Regions from separate parts of the Exiguobacterium sp. s168 genome, predicted to be linked through region 1. Evidence: predicted binding sites of a transcription regulator. Region 1 holds the regulator's gene; each other region holds the start of a gene.
The links. Region 1 encodes Rex, which represses fermentation and respiration genes when NADH is low (regulators of the CRP and FNR family bind a similar motif). Its sites were predicted from a motif close to TTGTGAAATATTTCACAA; they were not measured.
Positions count from the first base shown of each region.

Region 2: the regulator Rex is predicted to act here: its motif matches at 1,541-1,558, upstream of adhE (bifunctional acetaldehyde-CoA/alcohol dehydrogenase).
Region 3: the regulator Rex is predicted to act here: its motif matches at 1,766-1,783, upstream of pflB (formate C-acetyltransferase).
Region 4: the regulator Rex is predicted to act here: its motif matches at 1,178-1,195, upstream of KNQ15_RS07005 (cytochrome C oxidase subunit II).

Region 1 is NZ_JACSNE010000007.1:117,831-120,997, forward strand. It holds gene KNQ15_RS06680 (S8 family serine peptidase) at 1-282, opposite strand, end outside; tRNA gene KNQ15_RS06685 (tRNA-Ala) at 507-582, opposite strand; gene tatC (twin-arginine translocase subunit TatC) at 687-1,466, opposite strand; gene KNQ15_RS06695 (twin-arginine translocase TatA/TatE family subunit) at 1,474-1,671, opposite strand; gene KNQ15_RS06700 (redox-sensing transcriptional repressor Rex) at 1,671-2,330, opposite strand; gene KNQ15_RS06705 (ATP-binding cassette domain-containing protein) at 2,498-3,167, shown strand, end outside.
Region 2 is NZ_JACSNE010000027.1:5,736-8,902, reverse strand. It holds gene adhE (bifunctional acetaldehyde-CoA/alcohol dehydrogenase) at 1-1,455, opposite strand, end outside; gene KNQ15_RS13740 (beta-class carbonic anhydrase) at 1,792-2,343, shown strand; gene KNQ15_RS13735 (Na+/H+ antiporter family protein) at 2,657-3,167, shown strand, end outside.
Region 3 is NZ_JACSNE010000008.1:54,809-57,975, forward strand. It holds gene pflB (formate C-acetyltransferase) at 1-1,679, opposite strand, end outside; gene KNQ15_RS07065 (hypothetical protein) at 2,019-2,447, shown strand; gene KNQ15_RS07070 (DEAD/DEAH box helicase) at 2,476-3,167, shown strand, end outside.
Region 4 is NZ_JACSNE010000008.1:43,000-46,166, forward strand. It holds gene KNQ15_RS06995 (CDP-glycerol glycerophosphotransferase family protein) at 1-155, shown strand, start outside; gene KNQ15_RS07000 (Crp/Fnr family transcriptional regulator) at 313-1,026, shown strand; gene KNQ15_RS07005 (cytochrome C oxidase subunit II) at 1,258-1,371, shown strand; gene KNQ15_RS07010 (cytochrome c oxidase subunit II) at 1,384-1,854, shown strand; gene KNQ15_RS07015 (b(o/a)3-type cytochrome-c oxidase subunit 1) at 1,856-3,167, shown strand, end outside.

The DNA.
Region 1 (3,167 bases):
GACGAGGCGATCTTTGATCGACTCTTTTTCGGCATTGCTCAATGTGCTATACCGCTTGTTTTGAGCCTGGGCGATTTGAATCGCCGGTTTCTCTTCCATCTCGATGACGACACGGACTTTATCCGATTGTTTGTAGTTCTTCTCTTGCCCCGATTTCTTCAGCGAGAGCGCTTGCGGTTTTTGACCCGTTGCTTTGTCTTGCGACGACAGTGCACCTTGCGCACTGACTAGATTGGAAGACGTCATTAAGACGGCTGCCATAAGTGCAATCTTCTTCTTCATGCGTTCGTTTTCCCCTTTTCTGTAAAACCATAGTAGTACTACTGATAAAACAGTTAAACGAAAATTCTGTATATTTAGTTTAATGAATTTAATGGAAATAAACAATTTATATCTGTCTATTTTTTTAATTTATTTGTTTTTCATGACATTTTATATTTTTAAGGAATTTAACTGGGAGTAAAATAAAAACTCCTCGACGCCTCGAGGAGTTAGATATTTGGTATTGGTGGAGACTATCGGGATCGAACCGACGACCTTTTGGCTGCCAGCCAAACGCTCTCCCAGCTGAGCTAAGCCCCCATGAATTATCTTTAGTATACGCATCACTAACTGCTTTATCAATATAAAAAGAACGCTTTCACAAAAAAGAATTCCTTCCAAAATCGTCGGAAGGAATTCACGATTCATTTATTCAATTCACGCATCAAATCCGCCTGTCGTTCAAGCTCTGCCTGTTGCTCGAGGATCAAGACCTTTTTGTACGTCCGCGCAGAAATCAAGATACTGATCTCATAGAGAACGAACAATGGTACCGAGATCATCAAGTGTGACGTCACGTCCGGCGGTGCGATCAATGCCGCAACGACGAACAGCGCAAAGTACGCATATTTCCGATTCTTTCGCATGAAATATGGCGTCACGAGACCAAGACGTGTCAGGAACATCGTCACGACCGGCAATTGGAACAGAAGACCGAACGGCATCGTCAACCGGATTAAGAAACTGAAGTAGTTCTCGACTCCGATGACTTGTTCGATTCCGAGCTCTTTCCCGAGATCCGTTGAGACTTCAAGCAAGAAGGGAAGCAACCAGAAATACGAGAAGGCTACGCCAGCCAAAAACAGAAAGAAGATGACCGGAATATACGTCAATGTCGCTTTTTGCTCCTTGTCATAAAGTCCTGGTCGGACAAATGCCCAGAGTTGATACATCCAGAACGGTGACGCTAAAATCAGCGCAATGATGAACGCAAGATTCAAATACAACATTAAAGGATCGGCGACGTTGAAGGCATTCAAACCGATACCGAGCTCTTTTAAGTCCGCTTGCAAGAAGCGAACGAGCGGTCGGACGAGCGGAAATGCGACAGCGAACAGGACGACGACGATGATAAGCGACCAGACGATCCGCTTACGCAGTTCGTCAAGGTGCGACGTCATGCTTTGCTCTTGATCAACCGTCATGATTCAATCACTTCTCTTTCGGTTCGTCCTTTTTATCGTCGTCCATGATGCCGTTCGTGGCATTCTTGAACTCTTTCAATGTCTGACCCGCAGCGCGTCCGAATTCTGGTAACTTCTTCGGTCCGAAGATGATCAATGCGACGACCGCGATTAATCCGATGCTCGCTGGTCCGATACCTAGTGTGAGCGGGATAAGGTTTTCCATTATGATTTCACTCCTTCAGCTGATTGCGAATAATGCTTCATGAAATAAACTAACGACTGCAACTCGATCGATAAATCGATGTGATGGACCCGGACGCTCGCTGGCACGTTCAACCGTGCTGGCGTAAAGTTCAGGATGCCTGTCACACCATACTCGACTAACTCATCCGCTACTGACTGTGCGAACTGCGATGGAACCGTCAAGATGGCAACATCGACCTGATTCGCTTCGATTTGTTCTTTCATGTCCGAAACATGATAGATTGGAACGTCATGCGTCGTTGTTCCGACCTTCTCTTCGTCCGCATCAAACGCAACGACTATCCGAGTACTATTATTCTTTAAAAAGTTATAATTTGCAAACGCTGTTCCGAGATGACCGACCCCGATTAAGGCAACATTCGTCACCTCATCTTGATTCAATGTTTTGCGGAAAAACGTTAAGAGATGTTGAACGTTATATCCATACCCCTTCTTCCCTAATGCCCCAAAGTAGGAAAAATCGCGACGAATCGTTGCTGAATCAACCTTCACCGCCTCGCTTAACTCAGCAGAAGAGACGCGGAGCTTGCCTGAATTGTATAAACTTTGGATGAAGCGATAATATAGCGGCAACCGTTTTGCTGTCGCTTGTGGAATTTTTGTGTCTGGTCCATTCATCCTGCAGTTCCCCCTTCGGCCACATCCATCGTGGCACCCAAATCTTTGCAAAAAGCTTTCTACTCTCCTTGATTGTAAACCACTTCACATAGAGTCACAAATAATATATTCCGCAGGACCTCGCGCTTTTGTTCGTGATAAACTAAAGGGTGGAAGGATGGATGGAAATGATACTCTTACAAGTCAATCAACTCTCGAAATCATTCGGCGTCGAGCCGATTTTAGAAAATATCAAACTGGAAGTACAAGAGCGGGATCGGATTGCGCTCGTCGGACGAAACGGTGCCGGTAAATCGACCTTGCTCAAAATCATCGCTGGTGAACTCAGTCATGACTCGGGCGACATCATGAAAGGCAAGGATGTCAAAATCGGTTATCTTGCACAAGACAGTGGTCTCGAATCGAATGAGACGATCTGGAACGAGATGCTGACCGTCTTCGAACATCTCCAGGAACAAGAACGAACACTGCGCCGGATGGAAATCGAAATGGGCATGGAGCATATCTTGAACGACCCGGTCGCTTACGATCGTCTCTTGAAGACGTACGACCAAGCACAACACGACTTCTCAGAAGCCGGTGGTTATCAGTTCGAAGCGAATATCCGCTCCGTTTTGCACGGCATGCGCTTTTATCCGGATGATTACTCGCGCCGGATTCAGACATTATCCGGTGGTCAACGGACACGACTCGCCTTAGCGAAGATGCTTCTGCAAGCACCAGAGCTCCTCATTCTTGATGAGCCGACCAACCACCTTGATATCGATACACTCGCTTGGCTCGAAAGTTACCTCGGCGGTTATCGTGGCGCCGTCCTGATCGTCTCACACGACCGGT
Region 2 (3,167 bases), on a different contig from region 1:
GCGTGAGACGTCAGTCATCGACCGCAAGTACTGAACAGAGTTCTTTTCGAAGTAGATTTTTTCAGGAACCTTGAACCATTGCATGTTCACGCGTCGTCTCGCCACCTTCTTGACGTTGAGTAAGTGCTTCGCTGTCACGTTTTCAGATACAGAGTTTTTCCCGTATGATCCGCAACCGAGTGTCAATGATGGTGTCAACTCGTTGTACAGATCACCGATCCCACCGTGAGCAGATGGACTGTTGACAAGGATCCGGCAGGCTTTCATGCGGAGTCCGAACGCTGTCATCAAATCATCGTTCGTCGTATGAATGACAGCTGTATGACCGAGACCACCAATTTCAAGCATCTGTTCGGCAATCGTGAACGCTTCTTCAGTTGATGCAACGCGGTACGCACCGAGGACCGGACTGAGTTTTTCATGAGACAATGGTTCTGCTGCTCCGACGTGCTCGAGTTCCGCGACGAGCATGACCGTTGTTTCCGGAACGTCGATGCCGGCTTTCTCCGCGATCCATGTCGCTGGTTTCCCGACGATGTCCGCATTGACGGCACATGTATCGGTTTTGATGACGAGTGATTCGAGACGTTGTTTTTCTTCCGGTGTACAGAAGTAACAACCGAGTGCTTCCATTTCCGCACGAACCGTCGCATAAATCTCTTGGTCGACGATGACAGCTTGCTCAGACGCACAAATCATTCCGTTATCAAACGTTTTTGAGAGAACGAGATCGCTGACTGCCCGTTTGACTTTCGCTGACTGTTCGATGTAACACGGAACGTTCCCTGGTCCAACACCGAGTGCCGGTTTACCTGTTGAATACGCTGATTTGACCATTCCTGCTCCACCTGTCGCAAGGACCATGGCGATTTTTTCATGGTTCATCAAGACTTTCGTTGCTTCAAGTGATGGTTCTTCCACCCATTGAATACAGTCTTTTGGTGCCCCGGCTTTGATGGCTGCGTCGCGGAGTGTTTTCGCTGCTTCAACGGAACAACGTTGTGCCGATGGGTGGAACGCGAAGACGATCGGGTTGCGTGTCTTGATCGCAATCAATGCTTTGAACATCGTCGTTGATGTCGGGTTCGTGACCGGTGTGACACCACAGACGACACCAACCGGTTCAGCGATATAGGTGATGCCGTTTTGGACATCTTCTTCGAGAATCCCGACCGTTTTTTCATGACGTAGACTATTGTAGATGTATTCTGTCGCAAAAATGTTTTTAATCATCTTATCTTCAAAGACACCGCGTCCCGTCTCTTCTGCTGCGAGACGAGCGAGTTCGACGTGCCGTTCAAGTCCGGCAAGTGCCATATCCCGGACGATCGTGTCGATTTTTTCTTGATCGAATGTCAGTAATTCTTGTAATGCACGTTGCCCTTTTTCAACGATTTGCCCAACTGCTTGTTCGACCGGCGTTGCCGTCGATTTTGTTTTTTCTTTCACAGCCATGAGTGGTTTCCTCCCTGTCGTGGAACGAATCTGAGTTTGATTTGCCAACCATTATGTCAGGAATGCCAAGCTGTTTTTCAATAGTTTGTGCTTTCCTTCACAAATCAATCATAACCCCTTTTTCTTGTTTTGTGCATGACCATCCTGTGAATTCCCTCACACCTTTGATAGCGTTTACAACTGTTTTAAATTCTTCTTTTTTATCGTTTTGCTTCATGTACATGGATGTGTGCGATTTGTCACACCTTGCATTTTCGTGACTTGATAGCCGTTTCATCATCTTGTATTCTGATATGGGGTACATATTAAGAGCTACCACTAAAGGAGGACACTTGAATGTCAGTTGTACAGGAAATGCTAGCCTTCAACGAGCGATTCGTCGCCGAAAAACAGTATGAACAGTTCGTCTCGGATAAGTTCCCAGACAAAAAGGTCGTCATCCTGACGTGTATGGATGCCCGCTTGACGGAGCTCCTCCCACACGCACTTGGTCTTAAGAACGGGGATGCGAAGATCATCAAAAATGCCGGTGCTATCCTATCGCACCCATTCGGCTCCGTTATGCGCTCGATTCTCGTTGCGTTGTATGCTCTTGGCGCTGAAGAAGTCGTCGTCATCGGTCACCACGACTGTGGCATGAGCACGATTGATCCTAACCACATGATCAACGAGATGAAGGATCGGGGAATCGACCAACAGATTCTTCATACACTCGAAGTATCCGGGGTTGATTTGAATCAATGGTTGCGTGGCTTCACGTCAGTTCAAGAAAGCGTCGCTCACTCAGTCAGCCTCGTGAAGAACCACCCATTACTGCCACCTGGGACGAACGTCCACGGACTCGTCATCGATCCAGGTACTGGTAAGCTTGACGTCGTCGATTGCTGATCACTCTCTATAGAAGAAACGCAAATAGAATTGGATGATTTACTCCGCTTTAAACTAAAGATAACGTGCCATTTTCTCTTACCGGAGAAGGATGGCACGTTTTTTCGTATGAGTCATTTTCAGTGATCAAAACGCTTCTCACTTCATGCTTCGGGGTATAACAGAATGTATCATCTTGTGGAGAGCTAATAAGCGTATCATTCATCTTTTGATTACGAGGTCAGACTTTTACTCTTGACAGCATTCCAACATGGCTGTAAGATACTTTAGTATAGTACAGTGATAACAAAAGAAAGTGTGGTTTTACTGAATGATAAACGCCGTATTGTTTGCCGTCTTTTTACTATTTATATTAGCGATCTTTCGCGTCCACATCGTGGTCGCGATGGTCATCAGTGCGTTTGCCGGTGGTCTCGTCGGTGGTCTTGATTTAACGAAAACAACCGAAGCGTTTGCCGGTGGTCTTGGTGACGGGGCAGAAATCGCCCTGAGCTACGCGTTGCTCGGTGCATTTGCCGTTGCCCTCTCGAAAACGGGCTTACCGGATGCACTCGCTCACTCTTTGATTGCACGCTCGCGTGGTAACGCAAGTGCCGCTTCCGTCAAAAAATTAAAAGGATTCATCTTGTTTGCGATTCTCTTGCTTGCGATCAGTTCACAAAACGTGTTGCCGATCCACATCGCGTTCATTCCAATCATCATTCCGCCGCTTCTTGGTCTCTTCAATCAATTGAAGATGGATCGACGCCGGATTGCGATCATCATGACGTTTGGTCTTGTGACACCATACATGTTCCTACCAGTTGGTTTCGGAGACATTTACC
Region 3 (3,167 bases), on a different contig from region 1:
TTTCCGAACTTCGGAAACTCACCTTCGATCTTGAAATCAACTGCAATCCCATCCGCATCTCGGATCGGACGGACTGTTGCGTAACGGATGGCGGATAGACTGTCAGCGACGACCGATAAACCAGCGATACCGCATGCCATCGTCCGTAAGATTTCCGGATCATGTAACGCCATTTCAATCCGTTCGTAACTGTATTTATCATGCATGTAGTGAATGACATTCAGTGTATTGACGTACAGTTCTGCAAGCCAATCGAGTTGACGATCATAAGCCGCCATGACGGTCTCGTAATCGAGTACTTCGTCGAGCATTAGTGGTGTAGCAGGGGCGACTTGGATTTTGAGCTTCTCGTCCATTCCGCCATTGATCGTATAAAGTAATGCTTTTGCCAGGTTTGCTCGCGCACCGAAGAACTGCATCTGTTTCCCAATCTTCATCGCGGAGACACAGCAAGCGATACCGTAATCATCCCCATAAACCGGCAACATCAAATCATCGTTTTCATACTGAATCGAGCTCGATACGATCGACATCTTCGCACAGAATTCCTTGAATCCGCGTGGAAGCTGAGTAGACCAGAGAACGGTTAGATTCGGTTCCGGTGCCGGACCGAGTGTCGAGAGCGTGTGTAAGAAGCGGAACGAACTTTTCGTGACGTTTGATTGCCCATCTTCACTCATTCCACCAATGGATTCCGTTACCCACGTCGGGTCACCCGAGAACAAATCATTATAGTCCGGTGTCCGTAAGAATTTGACGATCCGAAGCTTCATGACGAAATGATCGACGAGCTCTTGTGCAGTCTCTTCAGTCAAGCGCCCAGTCGCAAGATCACGTTCGACATAAATATCAAGGAACGTCGAGACTCGACCGAGTGACATGGCTGCCCCGTTTTGCTCCTTGATGGCAGCAAGATAAGCAAGATAGACCCACTGGAATGCTTCTTGTGCTGTTTCTGCAGGGCGAGAGAGGTCAAAACCATAACGAGTTCCAAGCTCGGTCAATTCTGTTAATGCGCGCAACTGTTCATTCATCTCTTCGCGATCACGAATCATTGATTCAGAGAGGAACCCGCCACGCGCCTTTAAATCTCGCTTACGTTCTTCAATCAAGCGTGCCGTTCCGTACAAAGCAACACGACGATAGTCACCGATGATCCGTCCGCGACCATAAGCATCAGGTAATCCTGTGATGATACCGGCTTTACGTGCGGCGCGCATCTCAGGGGTATAGGCATCGAAAACCCCTTGGTTATGTGTCTTCCGGTACTCGCTGAAGGTTTTCGTGACAGTCTCGTCTGCTTCAAAGCCATACGCAGCTAGGGCATCATTTACCATCCGAATCCCACCGTTTGGATGAATCGAACGTTTAAACGGTTCGTCTGTCTGTAAACCGACGATTTTTTCAAGTGAGCGATTCAGATATCCTGCATCATGCGAGAGGATCGTTGATGGTGTTTTAGCATCGACGGCGTACACACCACCACGTTGGCGTTCTTCATTCGTCAGCTGTAGAATTTGTTGCCAGAGCCGTTCCGTTGCTTGCGTTGGACCGACTAAAAAGTGATCATCTCCTGTATATTCTGTGCGATTGAGTCGGATGAAGTCTGCGACATCGATCGTCTTTACCCATTCACCAGACGTAAAGTTCGTCCAAGCACTCGTTTTTTCTAATAACATGGATACCACTCCTTTAATATTGAGCTAATCATCAGTTCCTTATGTGAATAGTGTAACAAAAGGAAGGGTTGATTCCCTTTACGTTCATGTGAATGTTTTAACAAGTGAATAAACGTTGATATGACGGGCTTTCTTTATTTCTGTATCCATATGAAAATAGTTCAGAAAAAACAGTTTGGTGTTGCTAATTCAAGGTTTTTTGGAAACTGTATGAGTTAATTTAAAAAAGATCCACTAGAACAGTTGAAACTGTGAGGAATGTCACGCTACGGTGCCTTGTATTTTTAAGACGTATCGTTGACAATGAAAAAGGGAATATAGAACGTGGAGGTGTGCCAAATGGAGTATGTATCATTAACACAACAAGGAGAGTATCAGTCGGGAGACTGGGTCTCGCTGAAAATCGGATCGGACGGTTCGACGCGAACGGGAATGATCACGGAATTTGAAGATGATGGATTCTGGATTCGGTTTGAAGACGATTTTGATTATGAAGACTTTATCGGCTATGATGAATCGTATTGGATTGCGCTTGTTCGCCGTCCCGTCGACGTAAAAGCGACGTATGCGAGTCTTTCGGAGTATCCGGCACTCGCTGCAGAATTACAGGATCGTGTCATCCAAGGATTCGAGATTCTAGAAGAAGAAGCCGGTGAAGGCGAGATCCGGTTCCACATTCGATTGCTCGATGCAGGAAATGAATATACACAGACATTACGGGGATACCGTGATGCATCAGGAGATCATGTCGAATACGTAACGGCATGATGGAATTAAGAGAGTAGGAGAAATCGTTATGAACTTTACAAAACCATTTTTACAGGAAGCATGGGAACGGGCACGTTTTACGGAGTTGATGCCTGTTCAAGAACAAGCGATCCCATTGTTGCGCGAAGGAAAAGATGTCCTTGCTGAAGCGCCTACAGGTACAGGGAAGACGCTTGCCTATGTCATTCCAGCTTTAGAAAAGATTGAAGTAGAAGAACCACACGTGCAAGTCGTGATCACGGCACCAACACGGGAACTCGTCATGCAAATTCATCAAGTCATTCAATTGTTTGCTCAAGGAAGTGGGATCAAATCCGGTGCATTCATTGGTGGAGTTGAATTAAAACGACAATATGAACGATTGAAGAAAAAACCGCAAATCATCGTTGGTACACCTGGACGCCTTGTTGAGTTGATTGATTCGAAGAAGTTGAAAATGCATAAGGTGAAATTGATCGTCTTAGATGAAGCGGATCAAATCTATGAGAGTGGCATGAATGACTCGGCGACGCGAATCGCAAACAGTGCATTACGCGATCGACAGCTAGCATTCGTATCAGCGACATTGCCGGAACGGACAGCGGAATGGGGACGGACTCTTGCGAATGCTCCTGAGACGATTCGTGTTGAGCGTGCCGTTAGCACACAAGTGACATTCGGGTACTTGGAAACCTCACGTCGTCAGAAACCGGAATTGTTACGCCGTCTTGCAAACATGCA
Region 4 (3,167 bases), on a different contig from region 1:
AGCAGATGGCGCAATTGATGGAGTGGATCGTGTCTGACGCGATACTTGAAGAGTGCCGTCAGCACATGCAAGAATTCCAAACAAGTTGGTATGATCACCCACCAGGTCAAGCAGTTGAACGAATCGTTCATCATTATTACGGAACAGGTATGTAATACTATATCTGACGATTGCTTTAGTTTTAGAAAGCGGTCGTCAGATACTTTTTCAAAAATAATGTGAAAAATTGAACAAAGTTTGACAATCTTTTGAAAATCCATTCTTTTGAACTGTGATGTTCTATACTAAAAGCAGAAGAAAAGGAGAGGAGAAATGGATATGCTGACTTGTGGAACGACTGAAGCGAATACATTCATCTTATCACCTGAGACAAGAACGTTACTAGAGAGCTTCATGACGGAAACGACGTTCAAAAAGGATTCCATCGTCTGTTGGGAAGGGGAAATGAACGACAAGTTGTTTTATGTGAAACAAGGAGGCGTCAAACTATCGAAGTTGACGAAAAAAGGCAGTCCATTACTGATGTTCTTATATTTCAAAGGGGATCTATTTGGTGAATTTGATGTAGGAGAAGCTTTTCCGAGTTCATACAGTATCGAGACGATGGAGGATAGTATCATCGGTTTCCTCTCAAAAGAAAAATTAGAGGAACTCATGAGAAAGGATGGTACTTTTGCGCTTGAGATCATGCGGTGGCAAGCATTGATGCGGAAACAGACGGAGACTAAATTGCGCGACTTGCTATTGTTCGGAAAACCGGGTGCGTTAGCTTCGACGTTACTTCGTCTCATCGCGATGGAAGGGGAACAAGTAGGAGAAACCTACCGTCTTGCAAAACGTCCATCCGATGGGGAGTTTGGTCAATTGATTGGCGCACCGCGTGAAACGGTCAATCGGATGTTCTCCCAGTGGAAAAAAGAAGGTGTCATTTCGATGACGCCAAAAGAAATCATCATTCATGATGCACAATATCTGCGTGATCTGTGTCATTGTGAAGGATGCCCAGCAGGTGTTTGTCGAATTTAATAGATAGTGTACAAACAATTCAAACGTGAAGCAGAATTTTCTGCCTCATGTATGGATTGTTTTTTTGTAGATGAGTCGTGCCTCCTTCTCTTGTTCAGATGTGAACTTTTTGTGTGTTTTTAGAAAGAAAAGTGCGGATTCTTCACATTTGAAGTGATATATATCACAGTTTCCGAACTTGCTGAATTCTTACAATAAAGACAAGTTCAAAGCAGGAGAGGAGTAATCACCATGGACCAAAAATCAGAATCAAACCTCAAAGGAACATTTATTGCCGTCCTGATCGTAGCAGGTGTCATCATCGGGATGTGGAGTTCAATCTTTCTATTGTTCATATCACGTTAAGGGGGAATCACGATGCACATTCATCGTTTAGAAAAAATTTGGCTGATCTTCGGAGTAGCGATGCTAGCGGTCTTCTTGACCATCATCGGTGTATCCGCTTTTGCATCGGGCAATCAACCACCATCCGATGCGACATTGATTGATCCGACGAAAGTCGATCAGACGAAACCGTTTGATAAACCAGGACTAAAAAAGATTGATGATGACCGATACGAAGCGGTCATCGTTTCACAAGCTTTTCAGTTTACACCAAAAGATATGGTCATACCTAAAGGGGCGACAGTCGATTTTCTCGTGACATCGAAGGACGTCGTTCATGGATTTGAAATCGTTAAGACGAACGTCAACATGATGGTCGTTCCCGGACATATTAATTCGATTGAGTATACGTTCAAGGAAGCAGGCGAATATCTCGTCGTATGTAATGAATATTGTGGTAATGCCCATCATATGATGGCAACGAAAATCAAGGTGGTGGAATAAGATGAATGCCATTTCAAAAAAATTAAGACAGTTCGAGATGGAGCGTGGTCTGCCTGCTACCGTCATCGGAATTAAGGAAGCGAAGCTCGCTTTCGCACATGTTAGTTTTTCACTTGTCGCCTTATTGATTGGTGGTTTATGTGGATTGTTGCAAACGATGGTGCGGACAGGTGTCATTCCAGAAATTGCTGGAGTCGGCTACTATGAGCTTCTCACTGCCCACGGGTTAATGCTTGCAATCGTCTTTACGACGTTATTCATTTTCGGATTATTGTTCTCATTTTTAGGTCAATCGTTCGGACGATTCGAAGAGTTTCCGCGACGTCTCGGATGGGTCGGATTCTGGTTCATGATTCTTGGTGTCGTCCTCGTCACGTGGATGGTGCTTGCAGGAGAAGCTTCCGTCCTCTATACATTCTATGCACCACTCAAGGCACATCCAGTATTTTATATTGGACTCGTCATCTTCGTCGTCGGAACGTGGATTGCTTCTGGTGCCATGTTCCGTATGTATGCTGATTATAAACGGGAACACCCTGGCGTTCATCCACCACTTCAAGCATACATGAGTATTATGACTGCCTTATTATGGGTGGTTGCGACACTCGGCGTAGCAGCGACGATTCTCTTTCAACTCCTTCCTTTATCTCTTGGTTGGACAGATAAGGTCGGGATCGAGCTATCCCGAACGCTATTTTGGTACTTTGGTCATCCACTCGTCTATTTTTGGTTATTACCTGCTTATATCGTTTGGTATACGGTCATTCCGAAAATCGTTGGTGGGAAGATTTTTTCTGACGCGTTAGCGCGAATGTCATTTTTATTGTTCTTACTTTTTTCATTCCCAGTTGGTTTTCACCATCAATTGTTAGAGCCGGGGATTTCTGCATTTTGGAAGTATGTCCAAGTCGTTTTGACATTCCTCGTCATCATCCCATCATTGATGACTGCCTTCTCGATGTTTGCGACATTCGAGCTAGCGGGTCGCCGTAAGGGAGCAACTGGCATATTTGGTTGGGTGAAGAAAATGCCATATCGTGATGTTCGTTTTCTTGCACCGTTCATCGGGATGTTATTCTTCATTCCAGCAGGTGCAGGTGGTGTCATTAATGCGTCCCATCAACTAAATATCATCGTTCACAATACATTATGGGTCACTGGACACTTTCACATCACGGTCGGTGCGGCTGTCGCACTAACGTTCTTCGGAACAGCGTACTGGCTTGTTCCACTCTTACGTGGTCGGACGTTGACGCCGGCAATGAATCGTCTCGGACTTGTTCAAACGGCTGCCTGGACGATCGGAATGCTCT